DNA from 2 places in the Acidovorax sp. 107 genome. Region 1 is predicted to be linked to the other one. Evidence: predicted binding sites of a transcription regulator. Region 1 holds the regulator's gene; the other holds the start of a gene.

What was found. Region 1 encodes sigma-54, which starts transcription at its own class of promoters, with help from an activator protein. Its sites were predicted from a motif close to TGGCANGNAANCTGCTTT; they were not measured.
Region 2: a site for sigma-54 is predicted at 2,471-2,488, ahead of C8C99_RS16115 (TorF family putative porin). Genes of this name have one in related genera too.

Annotation. Positions count from the first base shown of each region.
Region 1 covers NZ_QBTZ01000001.1:2,807,683-2,813,222, forward strand. Annotated here, with positions in the region: gene C8C99_RS13175 (thioesterase family protein) at 1-265, opposite strand, end outside; gene C8C99_RS13180 (RNA polymerase factor sigma-54) at 346-1,935, opposite strand; gene lptB (LPS export ABC transporter ATP-binding protein) at 1,935-2,732, opposite strand; gene lptA (lipopolysaccharide transport periplasmic protein LptA) at 2,744-3,403, opposite strand; gene C8C99_RS13195 (thiol:disulfide interchange protein DsbA/DsbL) at 3,511-4,167, opposite strand; gene C8C99_RS13200 (SPOR domain-containing protein) at 4,260-4,916, opposite strand; gene argS (arginine--tRNA ligase) at 4,932-5,540, opposite strand, start outside.
Region 2 covers NZ_QBTZ01000001.1:3,458,737-3,464,276, forward strand. Annotated here, with positions in the region: gene C8C99_RS16100 (amidohydrolase family protein) at 1-56, shown strand, start outside; gene C8C99_RS16105 (MarR family winged helix-turn-helix transcriptional regulator) at 85-582, opposite strand; gene C8C99_RS16110 (YifB family Mg chelatase-like AAA ATPase) at 766-2,310, opposite strand; gene C8C99_RS16115 (TorF family putative porin) at 2,525-3,235, shown strand; gene glnK (P-II family nitrogen regulator) at 3,279-3,617, shown strand; gene amt (ammonium transporter) at 3,654-5,201, shown strand; gene glcE (glycolate oxidase subunit GlcE) at 5,470-5,540, shown strand, end outside.

The sequences.
Region 1 (5,540 bases):
CCGGCGCCATCTCCACGCGCATGGTTTCGCCGTGGAAACCTTCGGACTTGTACTGCGCCACGATGTCGCCCACGACGATGGACAGGCCGCCCACGTCCGCCTCGGGGTAGCCCAGCGACTGGAAGAAACGCACGCGCGCTTCGGACACCAGGCTGAGCAACTGCGCGTTGTCCAGGTGCCCGCCCTGGTTCACATGGCTGATGTAGATCTGCAGCTCGGTGGCAAAACCGAAGTGCGCGGGGAGGTCGAAGACGATGCGGGCCATGGTGGGCTGCGGTGGGTAATACGGAAACAACAGAAAAGACTACGGCGGCGCTGGCGGGCAGTGCGCCACCTGCCGAGCGTCTACAAAGCCTTGCGCAAATTCGCCGGCGCGATCTTGAGCGCCTCGCGGTACTTGGCCACGGTGCGGCGGGCGCATTCGATGCCCTGCTCCTTGAGCATCTCGGCGATCTGGCTGTCGGACAGCGGCTTGGCCGGGTTTTCCGCCGACACGAACTGCTTGATCAGTGCGCGCACGGCCGTGCTCGATGCATTGCCGCCCGTTTCGGTGCCCAGGCCGGAGCCAAAGAAGTATTTCAGCTCGTAGGTGCCGATCGGCGTGGCCATGTACTTGGCGGTGGTCACGCGGCTGATGGTGGACTCGTGCAGGCCCAGTTCGTCAGCGATGTCGCGCAGCACCAGCGGGCGCATGGCCAGCTCGCCGTGGGTGAAGAAGTTCTTCTGCCGCTCGACGATGGCGCGCGAGACACGCAGGATGGTGTCAAAACGCTGCTGGATGTTCTTGATGAACCAGCGCGCCTCCTGCAGGCGCTGCTGCATGCCCTGGTGGCCCTCGCCGCCCTTGTGACCGCGCAGCGCGCCGGCGTAGATGTCGTGCACACGCAGGCGGGGCATCACATCGGGGTTGAGGCTGACGATGAAGTTGTGCTGGCCATCGCGGCCGTTGGCACGCCCGGCTTTGCGCACGATGACGTCGGGAATGATGATGTTGCGCTCAACATCGGCAAAACGGCGGCCAGGGCGCGGCTCCAAGCGGGCGATCAGGGCCATGGCGGCGCGCGTGCGCTCCTCGCCATCGCCACACAGCTGCGTCAGGCGGCGGATGTCGCGGCGGGCCAGCATCTCCAGCGGCTGCTGGCAGATGCGCAGCGCGGTCTGCACGGCGTCGGGGTCGGCATCGCTGTCTTCGTCGGCCGCCAGGGCGGTGAGCTGCAGCGTCAGGCATTCGGCCAGGTTGCGCGCGCCGACGCCCACAGGCTCCAGGCTTTGCAGCAGCCTTTGGGCCACCGTGAAGCGATGTACCAGTTCTTCGATCTGCTCCAGGTCGTCGGGCCCGGCGAGGCTGATCGCCAGCTCTTCGAGAGGCTCTTCCAGGTAACCGTCGTCGTTCAGCGATTCGATGAGAAAACGCAGTGCGGCCGTGTCCACGTCAGACAGCCGCAGCGACAGCGCCTGGCGGTGCAGGAAGGCCGTGAGCGATTCGTGCGAGCGCGCCAGTTCGGTGGCGTCGGCCTCGTCGCCCTCGGCGCCGTTATGGGTGCGGGCGGGGGCGTCGCCGCCCCACTCGGCATCATTGGGCACCATCTCGACGGTGCCGTCGCCGCTCCAGTCGGGCTCGTCGGTGCCTCCACCGGAGATTTCAGCATCATTTTGGCTTTCAGTGCTGGTGCTGCTTGCGCTGGCAGCTCCTGAAAACATAGCATCATCGGCACTGTAGTCGTCGGCCTGTGCGGGCGTGTCGGCGGCTTCCAGGCCAAACTCCTCACGCGGGGCTTCGTCGGCATTGCGTTCGAGGAACGGGTTTTCGTCGAGCATCTGCTCGACTTCCTGCGACAGTTCGAGCGTGGACAACTGCAGCAGCCGGATGGACTGCTGGAGCTGAGGGGTCAATGCAAGGTGCTGCGAGACGCGCAGCGACAGTCCAGGCTTCATCACATGCGGAAATGCTCGCCCAGGTACACCCGGCGCACTTCGGCGTTGTCCACGATCTCGGAGGGCGTGCCCTGGGCCAGTACGCGGCCGTCGCTGATGATGAAGGCGTGGTCGCAGATGCCCAGCGTCTCGCGCACGTTGTGGTCGGTGATGAGCACACCGATGCCCCGCGCCTTCAGGAAGCCGATGATGCGCTGGATCTCGATCACGGCGATGGGGTCGATACCGGCGAAGGGTTCGTCCAGCAGGATGAAACGTGGCTGGGTGGCCAGGGCGCGGGCAATCTCGACGCGGCGGCGCTCGCCGCCCGACAGCGCCAGGGCGGGCGAGGCACGCAGGTGGTCCACGCGCAGCTCCTGCAGCAGGGCTGTCAGGCGCTCTTCGATGGCATCGCGCGACAGCGGCTGGCCGTCATCGGCGCGCTGCAGTTCCAGCACGGCGCGCACGTTTTCTTCGACAGTGAGCTTGCGGAAGATGGAGGCTTCTTGCGGCAGGTACGACAGCCCCAGGCGCGACCGGCGATGGATGGGCATGTGGGCCACCGATTGGCCATCGATGCGGATGTCGCCCGCATCGCTGCGCACCAGGCCCACGATCATGTAGAACGACGTGGTCTTGCCCGCGCCATTGGGCCCGAGCAGCCCCACCACCTCGCCTTTTTGCACCACCAGCGACACATCCTTGACGACCTTGCGGCTGCCATAGGACTTGGCCAGGTGCTGCACCTCCAGGCGGCTGCCCGACTGCGAATCAGGCCCCAGGCGGCCACCCGCCTGGGTATCAGGACCGGTACTCACCACAGGCCCGCTCACTTGGCGCCGCCGCCAAGGCTGCTGCTGGGGCGCAGCGCCGGTGCGGGCGCGTCGGGCGCAGGGGCCGGGGCTGCCGCACCGGGCGGCGGGTCCTTGGGCGCCAGCACGGCGCGCACACGGCCACCGGGCGCGGGGGTGTCGCCTGCCGCAGCCGAAGACGCGGGCGCCTTCTGGCCGTCCACGGTGAACACGTCGGTGAGGTTGTTGTAGACGATCACGGCGCCGGTGATCTCATCGTTCAGCACCGACCCACGGTAGCGGCGCAGTTCGGCGCGGGTGATGAAGCGCACGTTGTCGGCCTTGCCGTCGTACTCGATGACTTCGCTCTCGCCTTCGATGAACTCGTCCGGCGCTCCGGTCACGGTGTCGCGCTTCTGGCGGAAGAACGCCCGTTTGCCCGCCTCGGCCGTGACCACGCCGTACTGGTAACCGTCGGCGTCCTGGCGCACATCCAGCCGCGCGCCGCGCAGCACGATGGTGCCCTTGGTCATCACCACGCGGCCCGAGAACACGCTGGTCTGCTTGAGTTCATCGTGACGCAGGGCATCAGCCTCGATGTTCATGGGCTTGGCACGGTCGGCCTTTTCGGCGTGTGCCACGCCCGCAAGGCCAGTCAGGGCTGCGAGCAACAGGAGGGGGAGTAGGCGTTGGGTCATAGGGCACGAATCTTGCAATGATTGTAGCCACCCGATGGTACCCATCCCGAAAAAAAGCCCGCATCAGCGGGCCTTTGGGACAGCTTGCCGACAGGGTCGGCAACTCGTCAGGCTTTGCGCGCCGTCGATGCCAGGTATTCGACCACTTGCAGCACCGTCTGCATGCTGCCAGCCATCGTGCCGTCGGTGTAGTACTTGCCTGCCACACCCATGGATGGCACGCCCTCGACGCCGTACGAATCCTGCAGCTGCGAGGCGCGACGCACCTGATTGGCCACGCTGAAGGAGCCGTAGACCTCCTTGAACTTGGCGGCGTCCACGCCCTGCTGGGTCACCCAGGCCAGGATCTCGTCGTCCTTGGCGAGCTTGACTTTTTCCACATGGATGGCGCGGAAGACCTTGGCGTGCAGGGCGTCGAGCTTGCCCATGCCTTCGAGCGTGTAGTACAGCTTTTGCTGGGGCACAAAGCTGGCATTGAACGCCACGGGCACGCGGCGGATGGAGAGGTCCTTGGGCGCGGCCTTGACCCAGGCGTCCAGCGAAGGCTCGAAGGCGTTGCAGTGGGGGCAGCTGTACCAGAAGAACTCGATCACATCGACCTTGCCAGCGGGGGCATCGGGAGCGACGGGCTTGTCCAGCCGCTTGAAGTCCTTGCCCTCCTTGAACTGGCGGGCTTGCGCCATGGCGGGGTTGGCCACTGGCAGCGTCAGGGCAGAAGCGGCAACCGCCGAGGCGGCGGACAAAGAAAACTCACGGCGTTTCATGACAAAGACTCTCCTGGTTCAGGTATGCGGGATGTGAGACATCCCTTTACAAAAAGTTCAGCCCTGGCGTTGGTGCCGTTTTGACAGGCACTTCAGCGCTGCACGCGCACGAGCGCCGATTCCAGCCCGGCGCCGTCGAGTTTCTCTTTGAGCACCTCGGCATCGTCACGCTTGGTGAAGGGGCCGATGCGCACCCGGAACACCGCCCGGCCATTTTGCTCACGCTCGCTCACGCGGGCCTCCCAACCCAGCATGGCCAGCTTGGCGCGCTGGGCGTCTGCGTCGGCCTGGGTGCGAAAGGCGCCTGCCTGCACAAAGTAGTCAAACGGGTCCGCGCTGCCCTTGGCCGCTGCCTTGGCCACGGCCAGATCGCCCAGGGGGTCGGCACCCGGCTTGCTCTCGGCCTTGGCTTCGGCTTTCGCGTCTGGCTTGCTTGCGGCGGGCTTGGCGGCCGATGCGGCGGCGCGCACCTCAGGGGCCGGTGCCGATGCAGGGGTTGACGCAGCCGCGGCCACCGGGGGCGCGGCGGGGCGGGCCGGGTTCTTGCCATACAGCGGCGAATTCGGGTCCCAGTTTTTGTTTTTCTGGGATTCGGCCGCGTCCATGTCCGCGCCGCGGCCGTTGCCCTTGTTCAGGAACGGCACCGGCACCTTGGTCACGTACACCGCCACGGCCAGCGCCGCGCCCAGGCCCACGATGACCCCGATGATGAAGCCGACAATGGTCCCGCCCGTCTGTTGCTTTTTCATATTGGTAGTAACTGCTTACATTCTGGCCGGAGCCGACACGCCCAGCACAGCCAAGCCATTGTGCAATACCTGGGCGGTGGCAGCGACCAGCGCCAGGCGCGCCTTCTTCACCACCTCGTCGTCCACGAGGATGCGCTCGGCATCGTAGTAGCTGTGGTAGCTGGCGGCCAAGTCGCGCAGGTAGAAGGTCACGTCGTGCGGGGCTTCGCCGTCGGCAGCGGCCGTGAGCATCTCGGGGTACTTGGCCAGTTGCAGCATCAGCGCTTGGGCCTGGGGGCCTTCCAGCGCCGACAGGTCCACGTCCTGGAGCGACGCCACGTCGCCACCACCCGCCTCTTGCCAGGCGCGCAGCACCGACTGGATGCGGGCATGCGCGTACTGCACGTAGTACACCGGGTTGTCGTTGTTCTGCGCCACCGCTAGGTCCACGTCGAAGGTGTACTCGGTGTCGGGCTTGCGAGACAGCAAGAAGAAACGCACCGCGTCCTTGCTGGTCCACTCGATCAAATCGCGCAGCGTGACGTAGCTGCCCGCGCGCTTGCTGATCTTGACCTCTTCGCCGCCCTTGACCACGCGCACCATGGTGTGCAGCACGTAGTCGGGGTAGCCCTGCGGAATGCCCAC
Region 2 (5,540 bases), 650 kb from region 1:
GCAACGCTGTGCGCTTGCTGGGGCTGGACAAGGCCCAGGCTGCGCCGGCCGCCTGACGCACCGCAGCGGGCGGTGGCTGCCCGCTCAGTCGTAGACTTTTTGCAGCAGCCGAATCAGTGTCTTGCGCTCGGCCGTCGTCAAGCGGTTGGTGGCGTCTTCTTCCAGTTGCGCGGCCGTCTGCTCGGCCTGCGCGGTCAATTCCACCCCGGCGGGCGTCAGGTGCACGCCCATGGCACGCCCGTCGCTGGGGTGTGGGCGGCGCTCGATCAGGCCGCGCCGCTCCAGCGCCGCAATCAAGCCCACCATGTTGGGCGGCAGCACGCTGAGCGTGGCGCACAGCTGGCGCGAGGTGATACCCGGGTTGTGCGCCACCAGCGACAGCACCGAGAAATCCACCACCTTCAGGTCGTACACGGCCATGCGTTCCATGAACACGGCAATGATGGACAGCGCCGCGCGACGCGTGTTGTAGCCCACCAGCGTGCGCAAAAAGCCGGTGTCCACGGGCTCGCTGGCTGGCGCTGCAGTGTCTGCGGGGGCGGGAACCGAGGGGGATTTCTTGGAGGAACGGACGCTGGACATGGGGGGAGATTGTGCCGGGCGCCCGGGCCCCCGCGACCGGCCCGCAGTGCCCGCTAGGTGCTGCGGCGCCTCTTTTTGATCGAAATCAGCCGCATGCGCTAGTGAAACATGCGCTAGGTGCTATCAATTTGATATCTGCCCGCACCACCGCTCCGGTTGGGCGTGCCGCGCCGCCCGCGCCGCTCATGCCGGGCTACGCAGTACGCGGCGGTATTGCACGGCCTCGGCTACGTGGCTGACCTCGGTGGTGGGCGCGCCCGCGAGGTCGGCGATGGTGCGCGCCACCTTCAGCGCCCGGTGCGTGCTGCGGGCCGACCAGCCCAGGCGCGCGGCAGCGGTGTTGAGGAACTTGGCAGCCGCATCATCCAGGTGCAGGTGGGCGTCGATGGCCTGGCCCTGCAGCGCCTGGTTGGTACAGCCCTGGCGTGCCAGGGCCAGGGCGCGGGCCTGCTCCACCCGGGCGCGGATGCTGGCGGTGGATTCGCCCGCAGCCGCCTGCACCAGCTGCTCGGCGGGCAGGGCGGGCACCTCCACATGCAGGTCGATGCGGTCCAGCAGCGGGCCGCTGAGCTTGGCCTGGTAGCGGTGCACCTGGTCGGGTGTGCAGCGGCAGGCGCGCTGGGTAGAGCCCAGAAAGCCGCAGGGGCAAGGGTTCATGGCCGCAATCATCTGGAACCGGGCCGGAAACTCCGCGCGTTGCGCCGCCCGGGCGATGGTGATGTGGCCGGTCTCCAGCGGCTCGCGCAGGGCCTCCAGCGCAGCGCGCGGGAATTCGGGGAGTTCATCGAGGAAGAGCACGCCCTGGTGGGCCAGCGAAATCTCGCCCGGTCGGGGTGGCGAGCCACCGCCCACCAGCGCCACCGCGCTGGCCGTGTGGTGGGGCTGGCCCGTGGGGCGCACGCCAAAAGCCTCGGGCCTGAAGCGGCCTGCCAGGCTGGCAATGGCGGCGCTTTCTAGCGCTTCGTCCACCGTCATCGCAGGCAGCAGCCCGGCAAAACGCTGCGCCAGCATCGACTTGCCCGAGCCGGGAGGCCCGGCCATCAGCACGCTGTGGCCGCCGGCCGCTGCAATCTCCAGCGCGCGCTTGGCACCGGCCTGGCCCTTCACATCGGCCATGTCGGGCCCGGTGGTGCTGGCGGCGAGCGCGGTGGCCTGCAGGCGCGTCCAGCCGTCGTTGGCCACGTCGGCATCGCCACCGGCCGTGCTGCCGGGTGGCAGGAACGCCCGTACCACGTCCAGCAGGTGGTGGGCGCGCACCACGCGTGCGGCGGGCACCAGGGCGGCTTCTTCGGCGCTGCCGGGGGGCAGCACCAGCTGGGCGTCGATCTGCTGCGTCTGCAGCGCCAGGCTGGTGGCCAGCGCACCGCGCACGGGGCGCAGTTCGCCCGACAGCGACAGCTCGCCCGCAAACTCGTAACCCGCCAGGCGGCTGGCGTCCACCTGCCCGCTGGCGGCGAGGATGCCCAGGGCGATGGGCAAGTCGAAGCGGCCTGAGTCCTTGGGCAGATCGGCGGGGGCCAGGTTGACGGTGATGCGCTTGTTCGATGGGAACTCCAGCCCCGCGTTCTGCAGCGCCGAGCGCACGCGTTCGCGGGCTTCTTTCACCTCCACCTCGGCCAGCCCGACCAGCGTGAAGCTGGGCAAACCGTTGGCCAGATGCACTTCGACGGTGACTGCAGGCGCCTGCAGCCCCAGAAGGGCGCGGCTTTGCACCAAAGCAAGACTCATGAAGCGATTTCTCCCCAGATGGGTGCGTTTTGTAGGTTTTTAGCGCGGCCTGCGGGGCGTCTGCACCAGTTGAGTGCGATGCGCCGACCGCGTTCACCGCCACTGTACTGGGGATTGTTGTAACGCGACGCAACCGTGCGGCCCGTCATGCACCTTGGTGTGGCACGGTCCGTGCTTAAAGCGCTTGTCCCTACTTTGTCCAACCGGAGGAAACATGACCCGCGCCATCATCAAGACCCTGGGCGTTGCCCTTGTTGCAACCCTTCCCATGCTGGCCAGCGCCCAGCTCACCGCCAACGTCAGCCTGACCACGAACTACAAGTTCCGCGGCCAGGACCAGGACACTTCCAAGGTCAAGACCGTCAAGCCCGCACTGCAAGGCGGCTTTGACTACGCCTTCGGCGAGACCGGTTTCTACGTGGGCAACTGGAACTCCAGCGTGGACTGGCTGTCCGGCAACTCGCTCGAATCCGACCTGTACGGCGGCTACAAGTTCAAGGCCGGTGACGTGGACCTGGACGTGGGCCTGCTGACCTACATCTACCCCGGCAACAGCGCTGGCAACACCACCGAAGTCTATGGCGCAGCCACCTTCGGCCCCGTGACGGCCAAGTACTCGCACACCCTGTCCAAGGACTACTTCGCCTACGCCGGTCCTGGCATGAAGGGCCGCAACACCGGCTACCTGAACCTGGCGTTTGCCCAGGAAGTGGCCCCCAGCACCACGCTGAAGGCTTCGGTCGGTTTCACCCGCTTTGGTGGTGACATCACGGCCCCCAACTTCATGGACTACAGCCTGGGCGGCGCGTACGACTTCGGCGGCGGCGTGTCCCTCGGCGCTGCCGTGGTCGGCGCCACCAAGAAGGCCTTCTACGGCCCGGTCAACAAGTCGCGCGTGATCGTCACGCTCACCAAAACCCTGTAAGTCTCAATGGGCGCCGGTGGCGCCCATTCCGGAGGATCTGAAAATGAAAATGGTGACAGCCATCATCAAGCCCTTCAAGCTCGACGAAGTGCGCGAAGCGCTCTCCGACATCGGCGTGCAAGGCATCACGGTGACCGAAGTCAAAGGCTTTGGCCGCCAAAAGGGCCACACCGAGCTGTACCGCGGTGCAGAGTACGTGGTGGACTTTCTCCCCAAGGTCAAGATCGAGGCCGCCGTGGCCGACGACCTGGTGGACCGCGTGATCGAGTCCATCGAGACCGCAGCGCGCACCGGCAAGATCGGTGACGGCAAGATTTTCGTGACCCACCTGGAGCAGGTGGTGCGCATCCGCACTGGCGAAACCGGCAAGGAAGCCCTGTAAGGGCGAGGCCGCATCCCATCCAAGAAGAGAAACGCCATGAAAAAACTGCTTGCTTCCTTCATTCTGGGGCTGAGTCTGCTGTCCGGCGGATCGGCCGTCCTCGCCCAGGCGCCAGCCACGGCAGAGGCCTCGGCACCTGCTGCGGCTGCACCCGCTGCTGAGGCCGCCGCACCGGCTGCTGCTGCCGCCGCACCGGCTGCTGCTGCCGCCGCTGCGCCTGCAGCGCCCGCCGCAGAAGCGCCTGCTCCCGTGCCCAACAAGGGCGACACCGCCTGGATGATGACTTCCACCATCCTCGTGATCCTGATGGTCCTGCCTGGCCTGGCACTGTTCTACGGCGGCCTCGTGCGCAGCAAGAACATGCTGTCCGTCCTCATGCAGGTCATGGTCACGTTCTCGCTGATCGTGGTGCTGTGGTTCATCTACGGCTACAGCCTGGCCTTCACCGAAGGCGGTGCCTTCATCGGTGGGTTTGACCGGCTGTTCATGAAGGGCATCTGGGACAACGCGGCGGGCACGTTTGCCAACGCCGCCACGTTCAGCAAGGGTGTCGTGATTCCGGAAGTGGTGTTCGCCGCCTTCCAGGCCACGTTCGCCGGTATCACCTGCGCACTGATCGTCGGTGCGTTCGCCGAGCGCATCAAGTTCAGCGCCGTCATGCTGTTCATGGTCCTGTGGTTCACCTTCAGCTACCTGCCGATCGCCCACATGGTGTGGTTCTGGATGGGTCCTGATGCCTACGCCTCCAAGGAAGTGGCTGACGCCATGACCAGCAAGGCCGGCCAGATCTGGCAGTGGGGTGCTCTGGACTTCGCTGGCGGTACCGTGGTGCACATCAACGCCGCTGTGGCGGGCCTGGTGGGCGCGTTCATGGTGGGCAAGCGCATTGGCTACGGCAAGGAAGCCATGGCGCCTCACAGCCTGACGCTGACCATGGTCGGTGCCTCGCTGCTGTGGGTGGGCTGGTTCGGCTTCAACGCCGGCTCTGCCCTGGAAGCCAACGGCTTCGCTGCCCTGGCCTTCATCAACACGCTGGTGGCCACTGCCGCTGCCGTGCTGGCATGGTGCATGGGTGAAGCGCTGATGCGTGGCAAGGCTTCGATGCTGGGTGCAGCGTCGGGTGCCGTGGCTGGCCTCGTGGCCATCACGCCCGCTGCCGGCAACGTCGGTATCGGCGGTGCGCTGGTGATCGGTCTGGTGGGTGGTTTTGCCTGCCTGTGGGGTGTCAACGGCCTCAAGAAGCTGCTGGGTGCAGACGACTCGCTCGACGTGTTCGGCGTGCACGGCATCGGCGGTATCGTGGGTGCACTGCTGACCGGCGTGTTCAACTCCCCCAGCCTGGGCGGCCCCGGCTTCGTGGCGGACTGGGTGACGGCCACCGGCGTGACGGCTGCCGACTACTCCATCGCTGCCCAGGTGTGGACACAGGCCAAGGCCGTGCTGCTGACCATCGTGTGGTCGGGCGTGGTGTCCTTCGTGGCTTACAAGGTGGTTGACCTGACGGTGGGCCTGCGTGTCTCGGAAGAAGACGAACGCGAAGGCCTGGACATCACCTCGCACGGCGAAACGGCGTACAACCGCTGATCGTCCTGCGCCCTACGCGCTGCGGTGTCTGGTGGCACCGCAGCGTTGCCATAAGAACAAGCGCGTTACTCCTCTGGTTATTTCAGCCCGCCGACCACCGGCGGGCTTTTTTCGTACCGGTGGGTGGCGTGCTGCCGGGGCGACGACAGGCGTGAGCGGTGGTGCAGAGGCTGCCTGGGGCGTGCGCCAGTCCTTTGCACACCCGCTGTTCAAAAAATTCACGCTCCTCCCAAGCCGTGCGGCCGACCGCTGCCGCTACGATGCACGGATGGACTTTTCCCTCGCCCCGATCACTGAGCGCGTGCGCGCCGCCGCCGCCGACCAGACCCCGTTGCGCAT